Regions from separate parts of the Comamonas sp. C11 genome, predicted to be linked through region 1. Evidence: predicted binding sites of a transcription regulator. Region 1 holds the regulator's gene; the other holds the start of a gene.
The links. Region 1 encodes HrcA, which represses chaperone genes, less so after heat shock. Its sites were predicted from a motif close to TTAGCACTCNNNNNNNNNGAGTGCTAA; they were not measured.

Region 1 (4,425 bases):
GCGCCTGCTCCAGTGCCTGATGGTTCTGGCGCCAGTCCAGCCAAAGCGATTTGAGCTGAGCCGTTTCAATGCCGCCATAGGTATCCAGCATGGCGCGTGCTGCGTCCGGGCGGGTCAGGCTTTGCCAGGCATGCTGGCCGTGAATATCGATCAGCTGATCGCCCAGATGGCGCAGCTGCGTGGCCGTGGCGGGAGAGCCGTTGATCCAGGCGCGGCTGCGGCCCAGACTGTCGATGACGCGGCGCAGCAGCAAATCCTGCTCCTGTGCAAAACCCGACTCTTCCAGCCATTCATGAAGATGGGGTGGGCAATCGAACTCTGCGCAAATATCGGCCTGAGGGCAGCCTTCGCGCACCACCTGTGCATCGGCTCGTGCGCCCAGCACCAGTTGCAGAGCGTCAAGCATGATGGATTTGCCGGCCCCGGTTTCGCCGGTAAGCACCGTGAAGCCGGTCTGCCAGTCCAGATCGAGTGACTGGACAATCACAAAGTCCCGCAGGACGATGCGCTTCAAGGCCATGGTCAGACGCCTCCCTCGTTCCAGCCCAGTTTTTTGCGCAGGGTGTCGAAGTAATTCCAGCCCTTGGGGTGCAGAAAGTGCACGCTGTGATCGGCGCGCGTCACCAGGATGCGGTCGCCATGCTGCAGCGATTTCAGGGACTGCATGTCGAAGTTCGCGCTGGCGTCGCCTCGGCCGCCCACTACCTCGATAGTCACTTCCTGGGCGTCGGAGAGCACGATGGGACGGTTGGAGAGGTTGTGCGGCGCGATGGGCACCATCACCCAGGCCGGAATCGAAGGGTGCAGCATGGGACCGCCGGCCGAGAGCGCATAGGCGGTGGAGCCCGTGGGGGTGGCCACGATCAAGCCGTCCGCACGCTGGTTGGAGACAAAGCTGCCGCCGACCTCGATGCGCAGCTCCACCATGCCCGAGGTCGAGCCACGGTTGACCACCACATCATTCATGGCCTGGGCTTCAAAAACGCACTGGCCGTCGCGCATGACGCGAGCATTCATCAGGGTGCGTTCGTCTTCCTCGTACTCGCCCTGCAATATGGGCGTGATGGAGGCTTCGAATTCATCCAGGGCGATATCGGTGACAAACCCCAGGCGGCCCTGGTTGATGCCGACCAGCGGTGTGCCATAGCGCGCCAGATGGCGGCACACGCCCAGCATGGTGCCGTCTCCGCCCACGACCAGGCCGAGGTCGCAATGCCTGCCCAGGCCGTCCACGTCCATGCTCGGGTAATCGGGCAGGCCCGCGTAGATGGCGGACTGGGTATCCAGAATCACCTCACAACCCATGCTGCGCACATAACCGGCAATCCGTTGCAGTGCTGCGCTGGCTGCATCGGACGGAACGCCTGCTGCGGGTGTGTGGTACTTGCCGATCAGGGCAATATGGTGGAACGTGGATGTCATCTGGGAAATTACATCATTAAAATGAAATCATGCTCGACGAACGTGCCAAGTTATTGCTCAAAGCGCTGATCGAGCGTTACATCGCTGACGGTCAACCAGTCGGCTCGCGCACTCTTTCACGTGCATCCGGGCTTGAATTGTCGCCTGCCACCATACGCAATGTGATGGCCGACCTGGAAGAGATGGGTCTGATCATCAGCCCTCACACATCGGCAGGCCGCGTGCCGACAGCCAGGGGATACCGCCTGTTTGTCGACACCATGCTGACGGTGGACCGCTGCGATCTTGTAACGCCCGGCCTGATGCCTGAACAGCCGCAGAAGGTGATTGCCAATGCGGCCAATCTGCTGTCCAACCTCTCCCAGTTCGTGGGTGTGGTCATGGTGCCGCGTCGCAGCTCCGTCTTCAAGCATATCGAGTTCGTGCGCCTGTCGGAGCGGCGCTTTCTGGTCATCATCGTCTCGCCCGAAGGCGATGTGCAAAACCGCGTGATCTTCACAGATGTGGACTACGAGTCCTCGCAACTGATAGAAGCCTCGAATTTCCTCAATCACCATTACGCCGGTCTGGCAATGGAGGAGGTGCGCACGCGGCTGCAAACCGAGGTGGAGCAATTGCGGGGCCAGGTTGCCAGCCTCATGCAGGCGGCGGTGAATGTAGGCACTGAGGTCATGAGCAACCATGATCGCGAGGACGTGGTGATCGCCGGTGAGCGCAATCTGCTGTCCGTGAGCGATTTTTCCAGCGATATGGGCAATCTGCGTCGTGCTTTCGACCTGTTCGAGCAGAAAACGCAAATCCTTAGGTTGCTGGACTTCTCCAATCAGGCCGATGGCGTGCGCATCTATATCGGCGGCGAGAGCCAGACCGTACCGTTTGAAGATTTGTCTGTAGTAAGCGCTCCCTATGAGCTTGACGGCAAGGTGGTAGGCACTCTGGGGGTGATTGGCCCCACACGCATGCACTACGACAAGATGATCCAGATTGTCGATATCACGTCCAAACTGGTGAGCAATGCTCTGAGTCACAAGCGTTAGGCCCTACAATGGCGAAGTTTTTCTGGTGGCAGCCACGGCTGTTGTCAGTGTTGGGGCGTTAGCTCAGTTGGTTAGAGCAGAGGACTCATAATCCTTTGGTCGTCGGTTCAAGTCCGCCACGCCCTACCAAGCTGCATGAAAGCCTGCCGTCTGTATCGATGGCAGGCTTTTTCTTTGCCTGAGCGCGAAAAAGTTGCCGATTTCGTCCGAGAGCCGTTTTTGCACTGCTAGAATACAACCCTGTTGCGGCTGTAGCTCAGCTGGATAGAGTACTTGGCTACGAACCAAGGGGTCGTGGGTTCGATTCCTGCCAGCCGCACCACAAAACGTCAAGCCTCAGAACTGAAAAGTTCTGAGGCTTTTTCGTTTCTTGGCTCAGGCCTTGGGTATCAGCAAGGTGAAGCTGCTGCCTTGGCCCAGCTGGCTGCTTATCTGCAGACTGCCGCCATGGCGCTGTGCCACGGTACGCGTGAAGGCCAGGCCCAGGCCCACGCCATCCATGCGCTGGTGTTGCTGCAGGCGCTCGAACGGCTGGCTGAGTCTGGCCAGCGATGCTTCGTCCATGCCGGAGCCGTGATCGCGCACGGCGATGCCCCATTGGCTGTCTTGCTCGACAACAGCGACTTCCACTTGGGCACCGCCATCCCCAGTCTGTGGCTTGCCGTATTTGATGGCATTGCTCAGCAGGTTGATGACGGCGCGGTGCAGCAGACCGGGATCGCCATGTACGCAGGCTTCGGCATCCGGCAGCTGGAATACCAGTTGCATGTTCTGCTGCTGGGCAAGGGCCCAGCAATCCGAGACGGCCTGATCCGCCAGCAGACCCAGATCCAGGACTTCGTGGCGGTATTGCTGCTGCTGGGCTCTGGCCAGATGCACAAAATCGTCTGCCAGCTGAAGAGACGACTGGGCATAGCCCTCAATGCGGTCAAACAGTGCATCTTGCGACTCGATGCGCTTGCCTGTGCGCTGCATCTCCAGCAAGGTGATGATGGAGCCTATCGGGGCACGGATATCGTGGGAGATGAACTGCATGGCCTGATCGCGCTGCGCCTGTGCACTGCGCAGGTCGCTGATATCGACCAGGGTGATGAGCCAGCCTGAGGTGGGCGGTGCCTCGAAGCTCTGGCTCAGCAGCATCAGATGGCGGCCCTGGGTGTCGCGCCCTTCGCTCTGGTGTGAGAGAGTGGCTTGCTGCAATGCGCTGTGCGTGAGCAGTGGTGTGCTGCTGGCAGTGCGGCCGCCGTCGCTGCCGGCGCTGCTCACGCCGCGGAGCAGGGCGACGAGATCGTCACCTTGCTGGAGTTTGTGTCCCAGGCTTTCGATATAGCGGTGCGCGGCCGTGTTGGCAAGCAGCAGCAGCCCTTCGCGGTCGCAGACAAAAGTGGCCGAGGGCAACTGGCGCAGGCTTTCGCTGACGAAGTGATGCAATGCGCGCAGCTGGCGCGAGGCATGCTCCACAGCGCCGATCCGCTGATCGAGTGCATCGCTCTTGAGCGAGGGCGTGGGCAGGCCCTGGCCTTGCAGGTCGCGCAGCTCCAGCGCCAGAAAGCGTGTGGCGGCGCGCAGACGCAGCCAGCTCCAGAGCGGGTAGGCAAGCGACAGGCTCAGCAGTGCCGCAGCGGGGGCTGTCTGCACATGACCCCAACGCGGCGCCAAACCGGCTATCGACAGACTGAGCAAGGCCAGCAGAATGCTGGAAATCAGCCCGCCAGAAGGGCCGAGCCAGGCCAGGGCCAGCAGGCCCAGCAGCACGGGCAGCACATTGAGGCTGCGGTTGAGTGTGGCAGTGGCTGGCTCCAGATGTGTGTCCTGAAGGATGCCGTTGAGCACATGGCCCAGCATTTCCACATTCGAGATCAGGCGCGCATCAAAGCCGATGGGGGCTGTGAATTTTTCGCCAAGACCAGCGGCAGTGGCTCCAATCAGCACGTATTTGCCGCGAAAAGCGACTGCAGGGATATCG
Region 2 (4,425 bases), 2.0 Mb from region 1:
AACCAGGCCCAATGCCATGACTTGCCAGGCATTGAGCTGCGTGAACCAGGTACCAGCGTCCATGAAGGCTCCAAAAGCGGTGGCGCTGCCCTAGATACAACAATGCGCCCGACGGCATAGCGTAAACCCATGCCTGTCGGGCGCATGATAAAGGACGCCGCAGTAGCTCTCGTTGATACCCGCAGTTGCGTCAGCGTGTGGGATGGAGGAAAACTGGCGCACGTCATCTGCGTGACAGCGAGCAAGCGCCGCCGCGCAGCGAGGCTGTCGTCCCCCCTCGGGGGAAGCCGCAAAGCGGCTCAGGGGGCGTGTTTACTGCGCCGTGATTCCCTGCTCGCGAATGATGGCGCCCAGCGCCTTCACATCCTGCTGGATGCGGTTGCTCAGGCCTTCGGGCGAGCTGCCCACGGCTTGCCAGCCTTGCATGGACAGCTTCTGGCGCATCTCGGGCGTACGCACGATCTCGCTGACGGCGGCCGCCAGCTTGTCCACATGGGCCTTGGGCATGGACCTGGGCGCAGCGACGGCGTTCCAGATTTCCAGATCAAAGTTGTTGACGCCGAGCTCTTTGAGGCTGGGAAGGCCGGGAGCCAGAGGGCTGCGTGCTGCAGAGGTCACGCCGATGCCGTGCAGCTTGCCGGCCTGAATCTGTGCCATGGCCAGTGCCGGAGGGAGCATGGACAGCTTCAAATCGCCGCCCTGAATGCCGTTGAACACCTGGGGATAGCCGGTATAGGGCACGTGCACGGCCTTGATGGCCGAGCGGCTCTTGAGCAGTTCCATGCCCAGATGGCCCACGGTACCGACACCGGGCGAGCCATAGCTCCATTTGTCGCCAGCCTTGGCGGCCGCTTCCATGAAGGCCTTGCCTTGTGGGGCCGACGCAGGGGCCACCAGTACCAGCGGAGCCACGCCGATCAGGCTCACGGGCTGCAGGTCTTTGATGGGGTCATAGCGCACTGCAGGGTTGAGCATCTTGGCAATGGTCATATTGCCGTTGATCATCACGCTGAAGGTGTAGCCATCTGCCTTGGCCACATACTCGCCGGCGATATTGCCGCCAGCACCCACGCGGTTTTCCACGATGATGGTCTGACCCAGCTTCTTCTCCAATGGCTCGGCCAACGCGCGGGCTGTCAGGTCGGGCGAGGAGCCTGCGGGGAAGCCCACGATCAGGTGCAGGGGCTTGTCGGGCCAGTTGTCGGCTGCCAGGACGGCCGGAGCCATTGCTGTCGCCGCCATGGCGACTCCTGCTGCAACCAGGCTGCGGCGGGACAGGTTCTTCAAGATGCGCGAAGTGCGAATAGGCATGGCAGGTCTCTTTTGAATTCTTGATAGGCGATCGGTGTGCGTGAAAGCATGCACCAATGCCGAAAAATAAAAAACCCGGAAATTATCCGGGTTTGAGGTTCAGCATTTCAGCCTTTTAAAGGCTTGAAGCGCAAGTTGGCGTTTACGCAAACTCGGCCAGCGCTTTTTTCATCTTTTTCATGGCGGCTACCTCAATTTGGCGAATGCGCTCGGCACTCACACCGTATTCGGCAGCCAGCTCATGCAGCGTCATGCCGCCAGAGCCGTCGTCATTGACCTTGAGCCAGCGCTCTTCAACGATGCGGCGGCTGCGGTCATCCAGGCCCTCCAGGGCCATGACCAGACCATCGGTTGCCAGATGATCGCGCTGGCGCGATTCAAGCATGGCTGTAGGCTCGTGACTGGCATCAGCCAGGTAGGCGATAGGGCCGAAGGCCTGTTCTCCATCATCGCTGGGAGAAGGATCCAGCAGCACATCGCCGCCGGCCAGACGGGTTTCCATCTCGATGACTTCCTCGCGCTTGACGTTGAGCTTTGCAGCAACCGCATCAATTTCGTTCGAAGTCAGGGTTTCGCGCAGGGCCAGCTCTTCGTCGGCCATGGCGGCATCGGACTTCAGGTCATGCTTCATCGAGCGCAGATTGAAGAACAGCTTGCGCTGGGCCTTGGTCGTCGCGACCTTGACCATGCGCCAGTTCTTCAGGATATATTCGTGAATTTCCGCCTTGATCCAGTGCATGGCGTAGCTGACCAGACGCACGCCCTGATCGGGATCGAAGCGTTTGACAGCCTTCATCAGGCCCACATTGCCCTCCTGAATCAGGTCGCCGTGAGGCAGGCCATAGCCCAGGTACTGGCGCGAGATGGAGACAACCAGACGCAGGTGGGACATCACCAGACGCCCGGCGGCGTCCAGATCATTGTGTTCTTTGAGCTTGCGAGCGTAGTCCTGCTCTTCCTCAAGGGTGAGCATTGGCATACGATTGACCGCCGAGATATAGGCATCCAGGTTGCCCAGCGGAGGTACCAGCGCCCAGGGGTTCGCGGGCGCCAGGGCAGTAGCAATGGAGCCGGAGGCAGTTTTCATTGCAGGTTTCCTTTCTTCCATGATCTTCATATTAGCACTCCGTTAGAGAGAGTGCTAAAGACAAAGTTCCCACAGCTTTTGTTGGTTTTTGACGGCGCAGGTTGTGACCTGCCTGTCGATTCTTCTTGAATTTGTACTTTGTTGGTAATCCACCCTAGTAGCAGGCCTGGCTGATCTTGAAGGCTTGGCAGGCTGCCCGGATCGACAGCCCTCGTTGTTGCACAGCTCGTTGAGCCATCTCGCATCGGCAAGATGGCTTCACCACTTTTTTGCAAGAGCCTCCGCCACGACCTCAGCCTTGAGCTTCTCCTCGATGTACATCTTGCGCAGGCGTCGGTTCTCTTCCTCCTGCTCCTTCATGCGCGCCATCAGCGAGGCGTCCATGCCACCGAACTTGGTTCACCACTTGTAAAACGTCGCCGAGCTGATACCCAACTCTCGGCAGAGCTCGGGGTCCGTCCGAGCGGCCTCTGCCTGCTAGAGTGCATCAATGATCTGGCTGTCGGCGAAACGCGATTTCTTCATGGTAGAGATTCTCCTTTGAGAGTCTCTACTTCTTCGCGTATTGGATTTTTGGGGGGATTACCGTTCGTGACTCAGTGCCTAAACAGCAGCAATCGCCAACACCAGTCGTTGAACGTCAAGTGTCTTGAACGGCCACATCACCCTCGTAACTGGCCACTCGCTTGCGTGGTTCACCACGCACCGGCCTGAATGCCCGTTTCTTCGCTCCATCGAGTGTCGAACTTGCGATCAATCCACGTAGAAACACCATGATCAAGCGTCCAGTCAGCTCCTGGCGGTCGGTGGTCTTTTGCAGTGCAAGCCCATGTGAAAGTGCCATAAAAGCAGCAGCTAGTTCGTGAGGCTCGGCAGGAGTTGAGCGACCAAGCTTTTTAAACAATAGGTCGATCACGCCGCCGATCTCGGATTGGTGTTTGTCCCAAACCTTTTGGTACTCCGTAGCGAAAGATGGGCTACGCCTCGCATGCAATTGCAGTTCTATGGAAAGCATGCACCAGTCAGCATCGTGATTGAGGGTAGAAGCCCAGGCCTCCAGTCGGGCCAGCATTTGCTCGGGCAACTGCGCGTTGTCGCCCATGAGCGTAGTAAGTTGCATCGCTTCTGCATCCATGTGCCGCCGCAGCAACTCTAGCAAGACATCCTCTTTGCTTGAGAAGTTTGAATAAAAAGCGCCTTGGGAATAGCCAGCGTTGTTCGCGATGTCACGGATCGATGCGCCTCCATACCCGTTTGTCACAAACAAGTGCCGTGCAGCGTCGATCAGGTGCTCGCGAGTCTGTGCCCGGCTTTCGTCTCGGGTCAGGCGTCTTCTTGCAGTCGTGGTGCTCATGGCTTTAAAGATATCACATGAGATTCAGATATCGATCGTTGTGTGACCTCGTGTGAATGCTTGCCAAAATAATTTCAGATATCACTTGAGATTTCAAAGTTCCAGCGGTACATTTAAATTTCAAGTGATATTTGAAGATCAGTCGAAATGAAAAAGTACAGCAATCCGCAGTCAGCTTTTGTCACTGGCGCCACAGGCCTTCTTGGCAACAACCTTGTGCGTGAGCTGGTCGCGCGTGGCGTCTTCGTCAAGGCTCTCGTCCGTTCGGAAACCAAAGGTATGCAACAGTTCACAGGAGTGAAGGGCGTGGAACTGGTGCAGGGTGATATGGCAGATGTGCCCGCTTTCTCCAGGGCGCTGCAAGGATGTGACGTGGTGTTCCATACTGCGGCCTTCTTTCGAGACAACTTCAAAGGCGGCAGCCACTGGGAAGAGCTCAAACGCATCAATGTAGACGGCACGCAGCAGCTTATTGAGCAGGCATACGACGCCGGCATCCGGCGCTTCGTTCAGACTTCATCCATCGCAGTGCTGAATGGCGAGCCGGGTGCGCCCATCGATGAGACTTGTCTGCGTGACCTAGCAGATGCTGACGACGACTATTACCGAAGCAAGATACTGGCCGATCAAGTCGTATCGGCCTTTCTTGACACACATCCGGACATGCATGCGA

Region 2: the regulator HrcA is predicted to act here: its motif matches at 2,430-2,456, upstream of rpoH (RNA polymerase sigma factor RpoH).

What each region holds. Positions count from the first base shown of each region.
Region 1 covers NZ_CP101743.1:1,073,180-1,077,604, forward strand. Annotated here, with positions in the region: gene recN (DNA repair protein RecN) at 1-520, opposite strand, end outside; gene NOX35_RS04920 (NAD kinase) at 523-1,422, opposite strand; gene hrcA (heat-inducible transcriptional repressor HrcA) at 1,452-2,459, shown strand; tRNA gene NOX35_RS04930 (tRNA-Ile) at 2,512-2,588, shown strand; tRNA gene NOX35_RS04935 (tRNA-Arg) at 2,705-2,781, shown strand; gene NOX35_RS04940 (CHASE2 and HATPase_c domain-containing protein) at 2,835-4,425, opposite strand, start outside.
Region 2 covers NZ_CP101743.1:4,789,508-4,793,932, reverse strand. Annotated here, with positions in the region: gene NOX35_RS22125 (sterol desaturase family protein) at 1-63, opposite strand, end outside; gene NOX35_RS22120 (tripartite tricarboxylate transporter substrate binding protein) at 313-1,311, opposite strand; gene rpoH (RNA polymerase sigma factor RpoH) at 1,454-2,398, opposite strand; partial or broken gene NOX35_RS22110 (transposase) at 2,556-2,923, opposite strand; gene NOX35_RS22105 (TetR/AcrR family transcriptional regulator) at 3,039-3,752, opposite strand; gene NOX35_RS22100 (SDR family oxidoreductase) at 3,900-4,425, shown strand, end outside.